3 regions of the Terribacillus sp. DMT04 genome follow, and region 3 is predicted to be linked to each of the others. Evidence: riboswitches for the same ligand, from Rfam matches in the RefSeq annotation. Region 3 holds a riboswitch; each other region holds the start of a gene.

Region 1 (6,143 bases), 990 kb from region 3:
TTTTCTCTGGAATTCTTCCTGCTTCAAAACCTAATCTGCCCGCTTCTATTGCTAGTTTCATAGCATGTGCCATCCGGACAGGATCAGCAGCCCCAGAGACCGCTGTGTTTAGCAGCACACCGTCAGCTCCAAGCTCCATCGCGTACGCTGCATCCTTCGGTGAGCCAATGCCAGCATCAACAATGACGGGTACATTGCTTTGTTCAATGATCACGCGCAGATTGAAAGGATTTATGATTCCTTTTCCTGAACCAATAGGTGATGCTCCCGGCATGATAGCATGCACGCCCAAATCCACGAGACGTTTGGCTAATACAACATCATCTGACGTGTAAGGCAGGACAATGAACTCCTCTTCTAACAGCATTTCTGTTGCCCGTAACGTTTCAACTGGGTCTGGAAGCAATGTCTTATCACAGCCGATCACTTCTACCTTCACCATGTCACATAATCCAGACGCTTTAGCTAGCTTGGCAATACGGACAGCTTCTTCTGCTGTTTTTGCGCCTGCTGTATTTGGCAGCAACGTATACCGACTCAAATCCAGCTGTTCCAGAAAATTCGGCTGTGATGCCTCAAATATATCCATCCTCCGCACTGCGAATGTCAGTATTTCAGCATTTGATATATTTACTGCTTCCTTCTGTTCTTCAAATGATGGGTACTTGCCTGTTCCTAATAGCAAACGGGATGTAAATGACTTATCAGCAATTTGTAACATGTTTCATCCTCCTCCTACGAAATGGATTAATTCTACTTGATCGCCATCTTTTATCGGCTGGTCGGTATAAGCAGCCTTATTGATAATCTCTTTATTCAACTCCACAATTACTATTCTATTTTCTAGGGACAGTGACGCTAACAGCTGTGCAATTGTATGAATCTCACCAGATAATTTCTGCTGCCTGCCATTTAGTTGAATTGTCACACCAATACCTCCTCATTGGAATACGGCCGATCCACCCGAAACGCTTCCTTCCATTGATCCGAAACGTCATTGCCGCTTAGCAAGTCAGCAATCATTTTCCCAGTTGCTGGTGCAAGCAGAATACCATTGCGCTGATGTCCAGCAGCAATAAACAACCCCTTCATTTTCGGGTGTTCTCCGATGATCGGCTTCCCATCGAATGTTTGTGGTCGGAGCCCCGCCCAGCTTCTGAGAAAAGGCATCTCATCAATATCCGGCAGCATCTGTCTCGCTTTTTCCATAACTGCCTGTATACCTCCAAGTGTCGGCTTGGTGGACCAATCATTCTCGACTTTTGTCGCTCCGATGATTAGTTCGTTGTTGTTTCGAGGAACAATATAATGCTGATCATGGAATAAGCTGCATGTGAGCGGAGCTTGTGTATTGGTAACAGCAATGCATTCCCCCTTTACAGGAAAGATTGGTGACCCCAAGCCTGTTTGCTCCAAGATAGAATTACTCCAAACGCCACTAGCAATAACGACGCGCTCTGCCTGCCATTTTCCCATGGAAGTTTGTAACTGATAGTGCCCGCCTTCCCGCTCTATCTTCTCAACGCGCGTATGCGTGTGAATTTCGGCACCGAGTACTTGCGCTGCAGAATGAAATCCGCTGCAGGCGATTGCAGGCATGACGTGCACATCTTCTTGCATATGAACAGCACCTAGAACGGATGCTGCTAATCTAGGGGTTTTATCTGTTAAAGATGCACGATCCAGCCACGTTACCCCTTCTAAGGAACACAATTTTAACAGGCTCGCTCTTTCTTCTTCTGTGAAGACAAGCTTTAACAATCCACCTGTACGGCGCTCTATATCTATTCCTGCTAAGGAGCGAATTTCTGCTTCTGCTTCTTCGTATAACTTTTGACTTGTACGCGCAAATGGATAAAGCGAAGTACCGAATTCCTTGTATTCCGAATGAGCGCCAAGCATACCCGCAGCTGCCTGCGTGGAACCTGACCCAATCTCGCCTGCTTCAAGCACATCAACCTGGTAACCTGCTTTCACCAAATAATAAGCAATTGCACTGCCGATGATGCCCCCTCCAACGACCGCTACTTCAGATTGCTTCAAGACGCAAACACTCCTCTTTTAGTTTCTTTACAGCTTCTACTGGATCTTTTGCTGAAAAAATACCACTCATAACAGCAGCACCATCTAGTTCAAGCGCTTTCAATTCTGCTAGCCGGTCTACGGTAATTCCTCCAATTCCAAACAACGGAATAGCAACGCGTCGCTGAATTTCAGCTAAATCGGATAATGGCAGCGGGTCTTTGCCTTTTTTACTGGCTGTCGGAAAACAATGTCCGTATATACTGTACGCTGCTCCGGCAGCCTCCGCCTGAACAGCTTCCTGAAGAGAATGGACCGGTACACCGAACTGAAAACCAGGATATTGTTTTTGTAACTCGAATAACGGAAGTCCGTGTCCTGGTATATGCGCCTGTTGCAAACCAAGCAGCAACGCCACATCCACCCGATCATTAATCCATAACTTGTGACCTGGCAATCCTTCTTTTGCTAACTCTCTGCAAAGCTGATAAATCACGCCCGCAGGTTTGCTTTTCTCTCGAATCTGTACATAATCAACATACGGGTGCACCTTTAACAAGATTCGAAGCAAGCCAGCTGCATCGTGCGCACCATCCGTTACTGCCATCAGTTTGATTATCATCACTCCTTGAATAGGAACAAGACCGGATGCACACAAAAAAACCACTCCCCCGTAGGAAAGTGGTGTGATATCTGCGAATAAATACATACAGAATGCATGCATGTAAAATCGAATGTCGACACTTTCCTACGCAGGTCCGAACCTGTTCAGGTTATGAGGGTTTAAAGAGTCATTACTCTTTGTCTCAGCCCTTATGAAGGGCTCCCCTAGTGTGAAACTTATGAACTTATCCATATCGTAACATAACTAACATATTATGCAAGATGTTTAGCAGAAAAGCAGAGACCATCAAACCACTCTAATGGTCGTCATCTACTTAGTATTTATAAGACTGTCCGCCATCAATCGGAACAACAGTTGCATTGATGAAATCTGCCTGACTTGAAAGAAGGAAAGCAACTAGATAACCTACTTCTTCTGGCTTTCCGAAGCGTTTCATCGGGTTAACACTGACAAATTCTTTACCTGCTTCTTCCCAGTTATCTCCGCCAATCTGACGTAAGGAACCTTCGACCATTGGTGTCATAATTGCACCTGGCGCAATTGCTTTGATACTGACACCGAACTGGCCGTATTCAATACCAGAGTTACGAGTCAAACCAACAACACCATGCTTGCTCGCCGCATAACCAGACTGATTGCCGACACCGCGAATTCCGCCAACAGAAGCAGTGTTAACAACAGAACCATAGCCCTGTTCCTTCATCACTTTAAGGACATGCTGCATACCATAGAAGACACCATTCAAGTTGATGTTAACAACACGATCGAACTCTTCTGTACCGTATTCTTCTGTTAAATTCTGTTTTCCTTCTACACCTGCATTATTAAAGAAGCTATCGATCTTGCCAAATTGCTCTACCGTTTGTTTCACATAAGCCTCAACTTCTGACTCATTCGCACAGTTCGCCTCAATCGTGATGACTTCAGCCTCAGGCGCTGCTGCCAAAATAGCTTGCTTCGTTTCTTCCATTCCTTCTTTATTCAAATCAACAAGCGCAAGCTTCGCTCCTTCTTTTGCTACCTGCACTGCTGCCGCACGACCTAATCCAGATCCTCCACCTGTTATTAAGACAACTTTCTCTTCAAAACGCTTCATGAAAATCTCTCCTATTAGTTTTTTTGATTGCAGTAAATCCGCCATCAATTGGCACAACCACACCATTTATATAAGGTGCATTGCCTGTCAGTAAGAAAGTCACAAGCTCAGCCACTTCCTCCGGCTTGCCTAGGCGCTTCTGCGGAATAGGTTCTGATGCATTGACAAATGCATCAGGATTTTTCTCCTTATATGCACGTACCATCGGCGTTTCAGTCGTACCAGGTGCAATTGCATTCACTACAATACCTTGTGCCGCATATTCCGCAGCCAATGTCTTTGTAATGCCTACCATCGCATGCTTCGTCGCCGAATATGTACCAACAGTTTCCTGGCCAACTACACCTGCTGTCGAGGATGTATTAACAATACGCCCTCCGCCATTGGCAAGCATCACTTCTAACACATATTTCAAACCGTAAAGTGCACCATTAAGGTTAATACCAAGTACCATATCAATCTGTTCAATCGTATTTTCTGCAAATTTAACGCCAGGACCAGAAATTCCCGCATTATTGTAAAACATATCAATAGTTCCAAATTCCTCTATCGTTTTATCTACATAAGCTTTCACTTCTTCAGCTTTGCTGACGTCTGCTTTTACAAATATTGCTTTTGCACCTATTTCTTGAACGAGATGAACTGTCTCCTGTCCAGCGCCATTAGATATATCAACTACAACGATGGAAACGCCTTCTTTAGCAAGTCGTAATGCCACAGCTTGTCCAAGTCCGCTGCCGCCACCTGTAATAACCGCCACTTTCCTTTCACTCACTGACAATCCCCTCCCCAGCAATAAGTATTAGGTTTATTTACCTATCCTACTCATAAAGATTACACCTATTCTGAAAATATAGTCAAGTCATACCTTCTCACTAATCTATACTATTTGATTTTGTAGTACTTTTCGCAAAGATTAAAATGATGCTGTTCATGAATTCCAATTAAGTGAATGCTCTGGATTAAGTTGGGGTAATGCGCAAGTGGGTCAGGGTAGCGGATATGACCGGCAGTCTCATTATCTATACTGCCGACCATTCTTTCTAAGCGATTCGTTTCATGATGAAGGTCTTGCTTTAACTGTTGGAACTGCAGCTTCGTGTGTATATCTTTAGGTGGCAGTAAGATGGAAGGAGCTCTCATCGGTTTACCGTGTTTGTTCCGATAAGCTTGATAAATATCTGCTATTTCTGTTTTATAAGGCCTGCGTTTCCCGGTTCTGATGAATCGTTTTGCCAAGGGGATATACGCTAAGTTAAGCTGTCGAAACCGCTTAAGCAGTAGATACAGATGGTAATACGTCTCGCCGATTGACCATTTATCTGGTAAAGGCCGCACCCACTCTTGATGCTGTTCAGCAAGGGTATGACCTCCGAATGCTTCTCTCTGCCAGTAAATACTTTCGAAGTGTCTTTTCATATAACTGCTTAACATAAGCTTGCCTCCTGCGCTTCGCTTTCCTTATAAATCAGGTGCTCCGGTACTGTTGGCAGTTGCAGCAGTCTTTCTTGCAGAAAAGCTGGTTTCACAGTTAATTCCTTCATTTTTTCAATAGGAATCCATTCATATTGGAAATCTGCCTCTTGTGACGAAACGACTTCAGCAGTTCCCGTAAGCTTATCTTCTGTATCTTGAATCAAATATATAAAGCTGAATTCATGAAATTGACGAAACCGGTATGTGAAGAAATTTTCTACCATCCAAAGCAACCGTTCCGCCTTAACTGTAATGCCCAATTCTTCTTCAAATTCTCGCTCAACCGCCTGTGCGGAATCCTCACCCAGCTGGATGCGTCCGCCAATCAGCGTCCAGAATGAGTCCTTCTTATTTTTATGCAGCAGTATATGATTATCTTTTACGATAATGCCTGCTGTCCGGCAGTTTAACGTTTGTTCTCCCAACGCTATTGTCAGATCCTGCATGTTTGTTTACCCCCACTGTGCTTCTAATGCCTGCACGATATAATATGGACCTGCATCATGGTTGGATGACACAACTACTTTTTGTTCTGTGTCCGGGTAATAAGCGCTGTGAAAACTCACTCCTGGGTCAAATCCAACTACATAATATTTCTTGATTTTAGCAGCATTTCTTTTCATCCAAATACCATATCCATATGAACTCTCTTTATCTACTTCAACATGAGGATGCAGCAATTGCTCTGTAACCTCGGCAGACAGCAGCTTATGCTGGAACAGAGCGTCCCAGAAAAGCACCATATCCGACACACTAACGTACACACCGCCATCTGCCCCGCCTCTTACAGGCAGTGCATAAATGTTCGACCGATAACCATCTTCTTCTTTTATATAACCAATCGCTGTGTTTCCTGGTAATTTATCAAAGGAAAAGTAACCGGCATCCGGCATACCAGCCGGGTTGAAGATATGCTTTTGAACA
Region 2 (6,143 bases), 810 kb from region 3:
CTAAATTTGAACACTTCTTTTGTATCGCAAAAAAGACATGTCCCAATCCGACATGTCTTCATCATGCTTATTTACCGCAGCACTGTTTATGTTTTTTTCCGCTTCCACACGTACAAGGCTGATTACGTCCAGTTTTTTTGTATGTTTTCAGATCCACTACATTGGAAGGGTTTCTGCGCAGCTGTGTAGGCACATAACCTTTCAACGTCCATTTTGGTGAGTTATTGTTTAAAGCAACCAGTAAATCAACAACTTCTTGAATAATCTGTTCTGAGTCAACCTCAAATTCCATGATAAACATTTGTACCATGTTTTGAAGCGGAATATCTTGTTTTACCATACCCAAGTACTCATCCAGCAGGTCGTGAATTTCTTCATTACTGATGGAGTAATTTTTCTGCATATACGTTTTAAACGCACGGAGTGGTTTATTTACTGCTAGATAGTCTTCTTCTCCAGCCTGTATAATCTGTTCCTTTGTATATGGATAATAGTCTAAATCAGACCTGCTTTGTATGGTGCGCAGCAGCGCTTCTGGATCCTCAACACGCCAATCAGCCAATCCACTTGCAGCAAATCGGATATCGTCATAGTACAGGGCAGCATTGTGAAGCACATCAATGTAATAAGTGTAATCAAAAGAGCCGCTAGTCAGCCTTTCCACATGCGAAATTAAATCTCGTAAAGAAAGTACGCCGTAATGATACAGCAGTCCTCGTGTAAGCGTGATGTACGCAGAATTCTGCTTTACCTGTTTCACATAGGTCGGCGAATCAATTGTTCTGAATACTTGCATACACTCTTCAGGGATTACAAGGAAAGGATTGTTATCCCTATCAATTGGAAACAAAATTAATTTGTAAAATAATACGTCTGCCCTGCCTGCTTCGAATGCCGATGCTGAAAGATAGCCTTGATTATGCATTGCCTGCTTGATCAGCTTGTATTGTTCTTCATTCAATGTTGCAAAATTTAGTGCTAACTTTTCGGGAAGCAGTTCTGCCAATTTGGGCACCAAGTCACGTTTACTCAGCTGACTGATTCCCTTTATTTTATAATCTCTTCTAATTTGGTCCAGATCACTTTTCGTATATAGAGCAAGTACTTCTGCTAAAGAGATTGGTTTAAGATTTTTAATCATTTGTTCACTCCATTTATAAGACTTGTCTCTATCTTATTGCAATTTCTGCAAATTAAAAAGAGTGCACACAATTGTGCACCTTTTTAATCTTCATAGCTTCAGCAGGTTTACAGCCCCTTGGATATCTGCCGCTTTCGTTAACACGGAGATGAAGGAAATGCCATCTGCTCCAGCTTCCCGTACAGCTCTTGCATTTTTATGATTAATGCCACCGATGGCTACGATTGGGGAGTTGCCAAGCTGCTTTCGTATTCGCTGAAGACCTGTTAAGCCAATTGGGCATCTGGCATCCATCTTCGTGCGCGTTGCTGCAATCGGTCCAACACCGACATAATCAGCACCCTCTTTGATTGCCTTATTGGCTTCTGCTGCATTTGTTGCACTCACTCCAATGATGAAGTGTACTGGACAGCGTTTCTTCACCTGCTGCATTGCTTCATCATCTTGTCCGATATGTACACCGTCTGCTCCGATAGCGATGGCCAAGTCTACGTCATCATTCACGATGAAAGGGACACTGTATGCACGGCATCTCTCCTGAAGTCGTTCGGCCAGCTGCCTTTTTTCCTGACTGATTAGCGCTGCTTCACCTTTTTCTCGAAACTGAAACATTGTAATACCTGCTTTTAGTGCCTGTTCCAGTATCTCTTCTGGATTTTTGTGCGGGCAGTTCTGACTTCCCATAATAAAATATAATGCTAATTTTTCTTTCATTGTCTGCTCCTTTCTCCTCGACATTATTCGTATATAGCTACTTCCAGCGCACCTCCCAAATTAGGAAAAAGTGTGAAATACGGATACTACAATCCAAACTGTGCAAAGTAAATGCAAGCTTTTTATTTTTAAAAGGAGATGATTATGTTGAAATGGATGAAAGCTGGGGCAATTGTTATCGCACTTTGCTGTGGTTTGGTTGTATGCAATCCCGCTGCCTCATTTGCTGCTGACAAAGCTGTGGCGGACGTGCTGACAGCAGAGCAGAAACAGGAAATAGCTTCGCTGCAGAAGGAAGCTTTAGAACAGGAAAAAGAGATCATCCAAAAGTACGTAGAATTTGGCGTTTTCTCTGAGAAGAAAGCTGACCAAATTATAAAGCATCTGGATGACCGCTTTGCACAGCTTGAAAAGGATGGCTTTGTTCCAAAGCCACATCCGCATGGACGTCCTCTCCAACCGAACAAGTAATACAATCTAATCAGCAGGATTTTCCTGCTGATTATTATTATGCCAGCTGTTTCACCTGTTCTAGAACAGTCGCTTCATCCTGCAGTAAATACAGCTGATCTAAAAAGGCAACTTGGAAACTTCCTGGAGCTGCTGCTTGTTCGGCTGCTTTTTCAGACGCAATCCCATAGAAAGCAAGCGCTCCGATGCATGCTTCTAATACATTTTCCGACGCCCCTGCACATGCTGCCACTACTGCTCCAAGCAAACAGCCAGAACCCGTGATTTTCGTTAACATGCGATGACCATTTGCTACGCTGAATGTCCGCTTGCCATCTGACAGAATATCTGCTTCGCCCGTAGCAATGACAACTGCTTGCAAGTCGTTTGCAATTTGCTGTACCTGATGATGTGAGATACCTTCCTTGTTTCCATCTACCCCTTTCACTTGGGCAGATGTTCCGCCTAGAACAGTGATTTCGCCTGCATTCCCCCGAATTACCGTGACATCTACTTCTGCCAAAATACGGCGGGCTGCTTCCGTTCGATAAGCTGTTGCTCCAACACCTACAGGGTCAAATATAACTGGAATACCAAGTCTATTCGCCTCTTTGCCAGCAAGAATCATTGCTTCTATATCTGCAGCAGCCAGTGTTCCGATATTCAGCAAAAGCGCCTTGGCATGCTGTACCATTTGCGCTGCTTCTTCCTTTGCCGAGGCCATCACCGGTGAAGCACCCAGTGCAATCAAACCGTTTGCTGTAAAATTGATGACAACATGATTTGTTATACAGTGAATCAACGGGTTTGTGTCTCGGACTTGATGTATTACATCAGTATATGCCATTATGCAGTTCCTCCTGTACTGGTACGCTTTGCAGCCGGTAACCCCAATGGTTCGTCGGGCCGTTTCCGTTTCCAAGCTGCAGCGAATATTTGATAGCTGCTGTCACATAGTCTTTTCCGACTTGCACGGCTTCCTGCAAAGATTTTCCTTTTGCTAGCTCCGCCGTAATTGCTGCTGAATACGTACAGCCCGTTCCGTGTGTATGCTTTGTTGGAATGCGCTCCGCTTTATAAGAAGTGAAGCCCTCGCCATCATACAGCCAATCCGCTGCTTCATGCCCTTCCATATGGCCGCCTTTTAAGAGGACAGCTTTCGCCCCGTATTCTTGGACAATCTTTTTGGCTGCTTGCTTCATAGCAGCTTCATCCTCTATTGTCATGCCTGTCAGTTCTTCTGCTTCTGGCACATTTGGCGTGACAAGCGTTGCCAGCGGAACAAGGTATGTCTTCAATGCATCTCTTGATTGCTCGCCCATGAGCGCATGCCCGCTTTTGGCATACATGACCGGATCCATCACATAGGCTGCTGCTGATTTTTCCAGCACGCTGGCTATAACACGCATCATCTCTTCAGAGGCAATCATGCCTGTCTTAACCGCATATGGCTCAATGTCTGAGTAAACCGATTGCAGTTGTTGTTCAATAAATGGTACAGGAATATGATGAAGTGCGTGCACACCTGTTGTGTTCTGCGCAACGAGGGAGGTAATGACACTCATGCCATATACCTCGCGCTCTTGAAATGTTTTTAAATCCGCCTGTATCCCCGCACCGCCTGAAGGATCTGTCCCTGCTATCGTTAGTGCACTTTTCACGTTAGACATGGGCGGCCCCTTTTTCGAGCGGTACCAGCCAGTTTTGTTCTGTAATGGCCATTTCCCAAAAACTATGTTCCAGCATACAGCTCTTCAAGAATGCTTTCCGCGCGCGTTCCTTGGCAGCCGAACCGGCCGTTTCAGCCCATTTATCCAATCTTTTGCAAAGTTCGGCTGTCACATCCGGCATTCCATCTTCATTGTTTGCATAAAACATAATCCACTCTAAAAATGGATTATTCTGGTCCGGCGCCTTTGTTTCGATAATATGCTCTGCCAGTGCCTGATACGTCCATGGACAAGGTAACAGCGCCGCCATCAGTTCTCCCATATCTCCTTGTACAGCGCTGTTCATCATATGAGAAATATAGTGATCGGCTGCGGGAGGGGGTGTCATTTTCTGCAAGTCCTCATAGTCCACACCTGCCACTTTACAAAAGACATTATGCGGATGAATCTCACTGTGCAGAACAAAGTGGATTTGCGATTGAAAGAACGCCATCTCTTCTCTTGTCTCACATTTGCTGACTGCCAAGCCATAAATTCGAGCAAATGCAGTCAAGTACTCATAATCCGCCTTCACGTAATGGATTAATGCTTCGCGCGGCACCTGTCCATTCGCCACCCCTTCAACAAAAGGATGCTGATAAATTGCTTCGAAAACCGGGTTTGCTTCTTCTCTCAACTGTGCAGAAAACATATAATTCTCCTCCTCATTGGAGAAAGCCCTGTTTCGGGTGATTGGCGCCGGGACTATACAAAAAAGCCGCTCCAGAAGTATGGAGCGACTCGTTTACATTGTAATAGTATGTAAGATACACGAATCCGGCTCCACTTCCCTACGCTGGTGTTAACCAGATCAGGTTCAAAGGGATTAAGATTACTCTTATCTCAGCCTAACGGCACCCCTAGTGGACTTCCTCGAAATTCAATTGTCTCCTTTACTATCACATGCACAGATAAGATTGTCAACGGATGTATCAGGTAAAATATTCAATTCGTGACTGCGGAAACATTTTATAAATATTACTGCCAATCACGTCTTTGATTTCTTCTTGTTCATCATTTTGATACACATACTTCCCAATACCATAGCGGCCCCATTTGTACTTCCGCTTATTTTCATCCAGCTCCAGCTTCGACATCGGGTAATTCTTCTGAATAACACGTTTTGCCGGCTTCGTGAAACGATGCTGAATCAATTCAAAGGTCAAGTTCTTTTTGGCATGAGCAGGTAATGCTGCTTCAAGATGCTCCAGCATTTCCGGATATCCTTGCTGCCAGCCTTCATGCAGGTATATCGGGGCTACAATAAAACCTAATGGATATCCAGCTTCGGCTACCTTCACAGCCGCCTCTATTCGATCCTTCAAGCGGGATGTACCTGGTTCAAAGTACTTTATAACATAATCGTCATTAATACTGAAACGGAATCTTGTCCGGCCTTTGTGATCTGCATCAAGCAAATGATCGACATGCGCAAACTTTGTGACAAAGCGCAGCTGACCATGTTCCGAACGGCCAAAGTATTCAATAGCATGCTTGAGTGTATGGGTTAGATGATCAATCCCAACGATGTCAGACGTACAAGAAGCTTCGAAGCGCGTCTCCTCCGGCGCTCTCTCCTTCATATACTGCTCAGCGGCATCAAAAATCTCATCTGTATTTACATACGTACGAATATACGGTTTGGATCCCATCGTCGTCTGCAGGTAACAATAATGACAATGCCCCATACAGCCTGTTGCAAACGGAATAGCATATTCTGCCGATGGCTTGGATGTATCGAATTTCAATGTTTTCCGCACACCAACGACTAATGTTGATTTGGCTGTCCGGTATTTTTGAAAATCGTTATCACCAGGCAGGTTACGCACCTGATTATGAGAAGTTGTTTCGCGTATCTCTACTCCCATATCTTTGAACTTGTCTCGCAGCTTCACACCGAGCGGATATTCCAATGCTCTCGGTTCAATGTAAACAAGCTGCGGTACGAATGGCTTAACCATAATAACCACCTTCGGATAAACCAAAAGCAGACACATAGGCTTCTTCCGCTTCACCAAGATCTTGATAGACCGCCACTTCATCCGTTAACGGATAGTACGTTTCATAAACAAACAAAGCCAGTTCACCAGGTTTCTCTGGATTATGAACAACCGCCGCTTCTTGTATAT
Region 3 (6,143 bases):
CATGCTAGGATTTAACGCAAGAACTGCTGCTAAGGCGAGTTTTTGTTTTTGTCCGCCAGAGAGTGTATGAATTTTATCTTTTCTCCGGTGCGCTAACCCGACAAGAGAGGGAACCCGCTCGATTTCTGCATCCATTCGCCCGGGAGCTGTTTTCTTGTTTTCCAAGCCAAAAGCAATTTCATCTTCTACCGTCAGCATACAAAACTGTGTTTCTGGGTCTTGAAAAACCGTTCCTACTTCTAGGTTGAGCTGCCCGCTGGCATATTGTTGGAGTGACTTGCCGCAGAATGAGATGGTTCCACCCATCTCTCCATCAAGCTCCTTTGGATATAAACCGTTTAAACAATAAGTGAGCGTACTCTTGCCAGATCCGCTTGGACCTAGTAAAAGAATGCTGTCACCTTTCTTAATGCTGAAGCTCAATTCATTTAGAGTAGGGCGGCTTTCTTCTTCAAATGTAACGGACAGTTGATTAACTTCGAGCAGAATATCTTTCATCCTGCTTTTCGCTGACGATAGGTCTTGCCGAGCGGGAAGCTCGTCAATGTGCCTGTTTTAGCCAGCGCCTCACTGATTGCTTTTCCGATTAATCCGCTGATTACCGCACCGCTAATGATACGTACAACCAGCATGAGTACGACGTAGGAAGGATCTAGAGCAGTGAGACCGCCGCGAAAATATCCCCAAATAAAACTTGTGATTGCAGCTCCTATGCCGGCTCCCATCAAAACAAACACATGATAAGAGCGATAACGGGTTATAGCGAAAGCAGCTTCCGCCCCAAGCCCCTGAACGACAGCAGAAAGTATAACAATTGGTCCGACACTGCTGCCAATCAGCACTTCAACAATTCCAGCAATTGTCTCCGAGACAAGAGCGACACCAGGTTTTTGAATGATATAAGCAGCAACAATGGATACGAGGAACCAAACTCCGAAGATAATGTCTGTTCCAATAGGTCCAATCAATCCCATCATCACAACGTTGACAGGGAGAAATACCAAGTACACAATTCCAAATACGACAGCTAGTGCTGCCATAACAACAATATCCTTCATACGCCAGTTCTTCATATGGTTGCTCCTTTGGCAGAAGGACTGTTTGCCGACATGGTAACTGTCATCACAGTATGAGAAGAACCAGATGCTTCTGTTTCGGTAAAGACGTGCTCCAATCCTGTAAACACATCGTATGCATCGCCATCGAGGCGAGTGGAGTAATGTGATTTTGATACCGTAATCCCTTGCGCTCGCATGTTTTCAATTTGTGTGTAAATGATATCCATATAATTACCGCCGCCTAATGGATATAGAGAAAATTTAGAAGCGGTTTCCAGTTTTATATCTTTGGTGTTGTACATATTTAATTTTGTTTCATCTTCTGCCATATACACATCGCCAGTTGAATCACCTGGACATCCGATCGAATAGGTGCCGTTAAAAACAACATGTTCATCTGTTTTCGCGGCTGCTAAAAAGATTGCCGATGTAACATCAAATACATGAGGGATTCTTCCGCGCACAAGTGTAGTCACATCGTCTGTTTCTATCCAAACCTTTGACGTGTCTACTTGATTTAGTGCGTCTAAAATAATTTCCTTAAATTTGTCTGCCATCGGGTAAATCGAAAAACTACAGCCGGCAATGCGGCTTGTTCCACAAACATTTTCCATTATGAATCCTCCTATTTTTTGCATAAAAAAAGCGACTGCACCATAGGGTGCAGTCGCAGAATATATACAAAAAGAGTAAGAGCATTCTGGCTGCACTTCCCCACGCTGGTATTATCCAGATCGAGTTATAAGGGTCAGAACAAATCCTCTCAGCCGTTTCCAGCTCCCCTAGTGCGTCGCAATTTTATGCAATTGTTAGGTATATAGTAAGAAATACACGTACTTTTGTAAAGGGTTTCTTTCCAAATTCTTTGAACTTATAAAGATTTATTCATCTGTTTTCGCTGTTTGCTGGCCGATTTTCAGCTTATTAATTAATGGACCAACAGTAAGACCTTGAATGAGCAAAGAAAATAGTACAACCCCGAAGGTTAAGATGAGTATATTATCTCTGCCTTCAAAAGACTGCGGCAAACTTAATGCCAATGCGATGGACAAACTTCCTCTGAGCCCGCCCCAATTTAATATAAGTTTGTAGGTTGACTCGAAGCCTTTAATCGGCAGTGTGCTTACGTAGATAGCAATCGTTCTTGAAGCTAACACAATGACAATTGCCGCAACAATCAGCCCCCATTTTCCTGATAAATCAATGTTTTGTATTTCTAATCCGATCATTAAGAATATGAGTGAGTTGGCAATCAGCGTTATTGTATCCCAGAAAGAATCAATGTTCATCCTCGTTGTTTCAGACATTCCGATTCTTGCTCCGTAATTCCCCAAGATCAGTCCTGAAACGACGACGGCGATAACACCGGAAACTTCAAAATGCTCGGCAATAAAATAACTCCCGAAAAATAACAGCATAGAAAACACAATTTCCAAAGGATAGTCATCATAAAATTTGAAAATCCGAGAAATAATCCAGCCTAATACAGCACCGACAACAGCGCCGCCTAGACTGAATTTCAAAAATAGTAATAAACCTTGACCAAGGCCTTCCCATCCCATTTCCATATATGTAAGCAAGTACATAGATGCAATTTGAAACAGCACCACGGCAATACCATCGTTAAACAAGGATTCTCCTTCAATGATTGTAGTCAGTTTTTTTGGGACTCCTAACGATTTAAAGATAGAGATAACACTGATCGGATCGGTTGCGCTCATTAATGCTGCAAACGTAAAGGCAACGACAATAGGCAAATCCATGAAGTAATAAACACTGAAACCGACGGCTATAAATGTAATTAGTGTTCCGCCGAATGCCATCGCAATTACAGGTTTCTTCTCTTGGTTTAAGTGAGAAAAAGGTAACTTAATAGACGCGTCACCCAATAATATTGGTAAGAATAAAGAAATCACTACAGCTTGAAATACATTGGATTGAACGATATAGTTCTCTGCTTCTTCTAAAAAGGGAATATCAACAAGACCTAGAATTAATCCGACAAGCACTAAGGCAATCGAATAAGGTTTCTTAAATGTCTTGGATAGAGCAATAACTGTTACAGATATTGCTAGCAGGATAAGTAATTGGATAAATGTTTCATTAAAATGATGCAAGATGATACGCTCCTTAGAAGATGTGCTGGATAATAAATTCTCCTTAATAGTTCCCCAACATGCTGTCTGGTATAGCATGATTTTTTCATATTTAATATTTCTCTACTGATAATCCATTTTGATAAGGAAATAATTGAGTCACTATATAAAAATACTTAAAATGGGTACGTTTTGACAAAGTGTTCGTCTTTCACTTTTGATGATTTACTTGAGACAAGTAATGCCAGCTGGAGAAAAAGATTTAAATACAGTATCTTTTTGAAGAATTTATCAAAAAGTAATTGTATATCTGCAAACGAAAGCTGGGGTAGTATGGAAAATAAAGTGGTTCAAGCAATAGAAAAATACAGCACGCTTTTATCAGGTTCAGCTGACTTGGAACAAATAAAGGATGCTGCTGGTAACGCAAAATTTGTCCTGCTGGGGGAGGCTTCTCATGGTACGTCAGAATTTTATACGGTGCGTGCCGAGTTAACCAAAAAACTTATTATAGAAAAAGGATTTACTTTTATTGCTGTGGAAGGAGATTGGCCGGCTTGTCAGGCAGTGAATCGCTACATCAAGGGCTACGACACAAAACACAATACTGCCCGTGATGTGCTTAGCAATTTCAATAGATGGCCAACATGGATGTGGGCGAACGAAGAGATGATTGACTTGATAGAGTGGATGAAAGATCACAATGAAAAGCAAGATACGCGGCCTAAGGTAGGGTTTTACGGAATAGATATGTATAGTCTGTGGGAATCCATGGAAGAAGTGATTGCTTATTTAACAAGAATTGATTCACCTGATGTGGAAGTAGCAAAGAAAGCTTTTACATGCTTTGAACCGTTTAACCGTGACAACCAGGAATATGCCGTATCAGCTGGGTTGTATTCCGACGGCTGTGTCGCAGAGGTGTCAAAATTGCTCGCAACAATTCAGCGGAAAAGGGAACAATATCCATGTGAACAAGAGACTAGACTGAATCTGGAAGTCAATGCACTAGTCGCCTATAACGCGGAGCACTATTACCGCTCGATGGTACTGCGTGATGAGGAATCCTGGAACATACGAGATACCCACATGGTGGACGCGCTGAATGAGGTAATGAAATTTTACGGAGTAGCTGCAAAAGCAATTGTTTGGGAACATAATACGCATATAGGAGATGCGAGAGCTACGGATATGGTGCATAACGGCATGGTCAATGTTGGCCAGCTTATCCGGCAGCAAAATGCCCCAGAGGATGTATTTGCAGTTGGACTTGGAACTTACAGTGGAACAGTCATTGCGGCAGATGAATGGGGAGTCAATCATGATGTGAAGATAGTACCAAATGCAATCAAAGGATCATGGGAGGAACTGATGCATCGAGCAGGCGCATATGACAAGATACTGATTTTTAACAAGGAGAACGAAACAAACTTTCAGCAGCGGATAGGTCACCGCGCAATTGGTGTTGTATATCGGCCCGAGTTCGAACAGTTCGGTAATTATGTACCCTCTGTCATGTCTGAGCGATACGATGCTTTTATTTATATCGAGGAATCGAGAGCGCTGCAGCCATTAGTTTTAGAGAGGGTAGTGCTTTAAACTGGAATTAAGAAGTTGATAACATGTTGGCGCATCCGCAGGAAAGAAATAATCCGTATTAGGATTTTCTTTTCCTGCTTTAAATGAATAAAAAGAACGCGGGGGATTGCAATTTAATGCACACCGAGGTGTTCTAGCGCCTCTTTTACTGTCGTCATAGTAGGCGTTCGAAGCTGGCTTATATCTAAGTTTGCTGCTTCGATAGCATGTTTTGGCTGTATACCAGTGTAGATCGACTTTATTCCTAATAAATCAAGAACATGGCTGAGTTTTAATAAATAATCTGTAGCAACTTGGTGTAACTGATAAGTGCCAGAAAAATCGATAATTAGGCAATCAACATCTTGCTGTTTGCTTTCTCCGGAACGAGCTGGAATAGTTGAGAGGCGCATATTGTATCTATTTCACCTACCAGGGGCAGTACAGCAATTCCTTTTAATAAAGGCACTAAGGTAGCAGAAAGCTCGTTTATTTGTTTCGTCATTAATTGTTGTTTCATTTCTGTTTTTTTTCTTTCCGAGATATCTGTTACATAAGTTTGAATTGCCTTTTTATTGCCGATAAAAACAGGATGGCAATATAGTTCGACATCCACTTTCTCCCCGTCCAGTTTGAAAATTGTTTCTTCTATCACTTCTGCAGGCGCATCGTAAGCGGATTGGATTCTTTTATCAATGGCGGACTTTGATCTTTCTTGGAAAATATCTAAAGGGCTTGCTCCTACAATGTCATTCCTACTTCCTTTGAAAAATGCCTCAGCGGCAGCATTAACATAGAGTATCTTAGGATCAGTATGTACAATCAAGGGATTCAGTGCATATTCAATAACTTCTTGATAATCAATTTTCGATATATCCTCAATCATATTATCCCTCTTAAACTATAAGTATAGATAACTTGTCTTGGTGAAACAAGGGAGACACTTTCTTAGTAGAAATGAGTAGACTTTGTGATTGTTTTAACAAGGGAAATCTCTAAATAACTAGAAGTATATACATAGATAAAAGAATTATGTCTAACTTTGCTCCTATTAAAGAGGATGGTTCACGGAAACTAGAGGGAGGGAAAAGGTGAGAAAACGTGGGTTAACTTTGTGTCTGATAATTATGTTTACAGGTTGTAGTCAGCAAACGGAACAATTAAAACCAAGTACATATGGAAATAAAATCTTAAAGATGGATCAATCGACTGGAATAACACTCGTCATAGAGGAAGATACAATAGCAATGGAGGAAGACGAATTAGCCTACGTGATACGGAACGATACCGATAAACAAATAGGCTTTGGTCGTGAATATAGTATTGAGAAATATGTTGATGGAAAATGGATGCGGATACCATTTAAAAAGAATATTGCATTTCAAGAGGATGGTATGCTTTTGTCTTCCCA

What was found. A riboswitch is a leader RNA that binds a small molecule or an ion and turns the genes downstream of it on or off. The one in region 3 is predicted to bind thiamine pyrophosphate.
Region 1: it holds a riboswitch for thiamine pyrophosphate, as region 3 does, so the genes downstream of both, KS242_RS01650 (thiamine phosphate synthase) here and KS242_RS06940 (YkoF family thiamine/hydroxymethylpyrimidine-binding protein) in region 3, are expected to answer to the same signal.
Region 2: it holds a riboswitch for thiamine pyrophosphate, as region 3 does, so the genes downstream of both, tenA (thiaminase II) here and KS242_RS06940 (YkoF family thiamine/hydroxymethylpyrimidine-binding protein) in region 3, are expected to answer to the same signal.

What each region holds. Positions count from the first base shown of each region.
Region 1 is NZ_CP077639.1:293,931-300,073, reverse strand. Features, by position in the region: gene KS242_RS01665 (thiazole synthase) at 1-721, opposite strand, end outside; gene thiS (sulfur carrier protein ThiS) at 725-928, opposite strand; gene thiO (glycine oxidase ThiO) at 925-2,043, opposite strand; gene KS242_RS01650 (thiamine phosphate synthase) at 2,030-2,680, opposite strand; TPP riboswitch at 2,751-2,862, opposite strand; gene KS242_RS01645 (SDR family oxidoreductase) at 2,961-3,743, opposite strand; gene KS242_RS01640 (SDR family NAD(P)-dependent oxidoreductase) at 3,730-4,518, opposite strand; gene KS242_RS01635 (DinB family protein) at 4,629-5,177, opposite strand; gene KS242_RS01630 (NUDIX hydrolase) at 5,171-5,665, opposite strand; gene KS242_RS01625 (serine hydrolase domain-containing protein) at 5,672-6,143, opposite strand, start outside.
Region 2 is NZ_CP077639.1:464,836-470,978, reverse strand. Features, by position in the region: gene KS242_RS02590 (YecA family protein) at 68-1,141, opposite strand; gene thiE (thiamine phosphate synthase) at 1,232-1,879, opposite strand; gene KS242_RS02580 (YckD family protein) at 2,012-2,326, shown strand; gene thiM (hydroxyethylthiazole kinase) at 2,364-3,155, opposite strand; gene thiD (bifunctional hydroxymethylpyrimidine kinase/phosphomethylpyrimidine kinase) at 3,139-3,975, opposite strand; gene tenA (thiaminase II) at 3,968-4,666, opposite strand; TPP riboswitch at 4,786-4,886, opposite strand; gene splB (spore photoproduct lyase) at 4,947-5,975, opposite strand; gene KS242_RS02555 (transcriptional regulator SplA domain-containing protein) at 5,968-6,143, opposite strand, start outside.
Region 3 is NZ_CP077639.1:1,279,228-1,285,370, forward strand. Features, by position in the region: gene KS242_RS06930 (ABC transporter ATP-binding protein) at 1-498, opposite strand, end outside; gene KS242_RS06935 (ECF transporter S component) at 495-1,073, opposite strand; gene KS242_RS06940 (YkoF family thiamine/hydroxymethylpyrimidine-binding protein) at 1,070-1,675, opposite strand; TPP riboswitch at 1,753-1,852, opposite strand; gene KS242_RS06945 (cation:proton antiporter) at 1,940-3,175, opposite strand; gene KS242_RS06950 (erythromycin esterase family protein) at 3,488-4,753, shown strand; gene KS242_RS06955 (PAS domain S-box protein) at 5,082-5,618, opposite strand; gene KS242_RS06960 (immunoglobulin-like domain-containing protein) at 5,824-6,143, shown strand, end outside.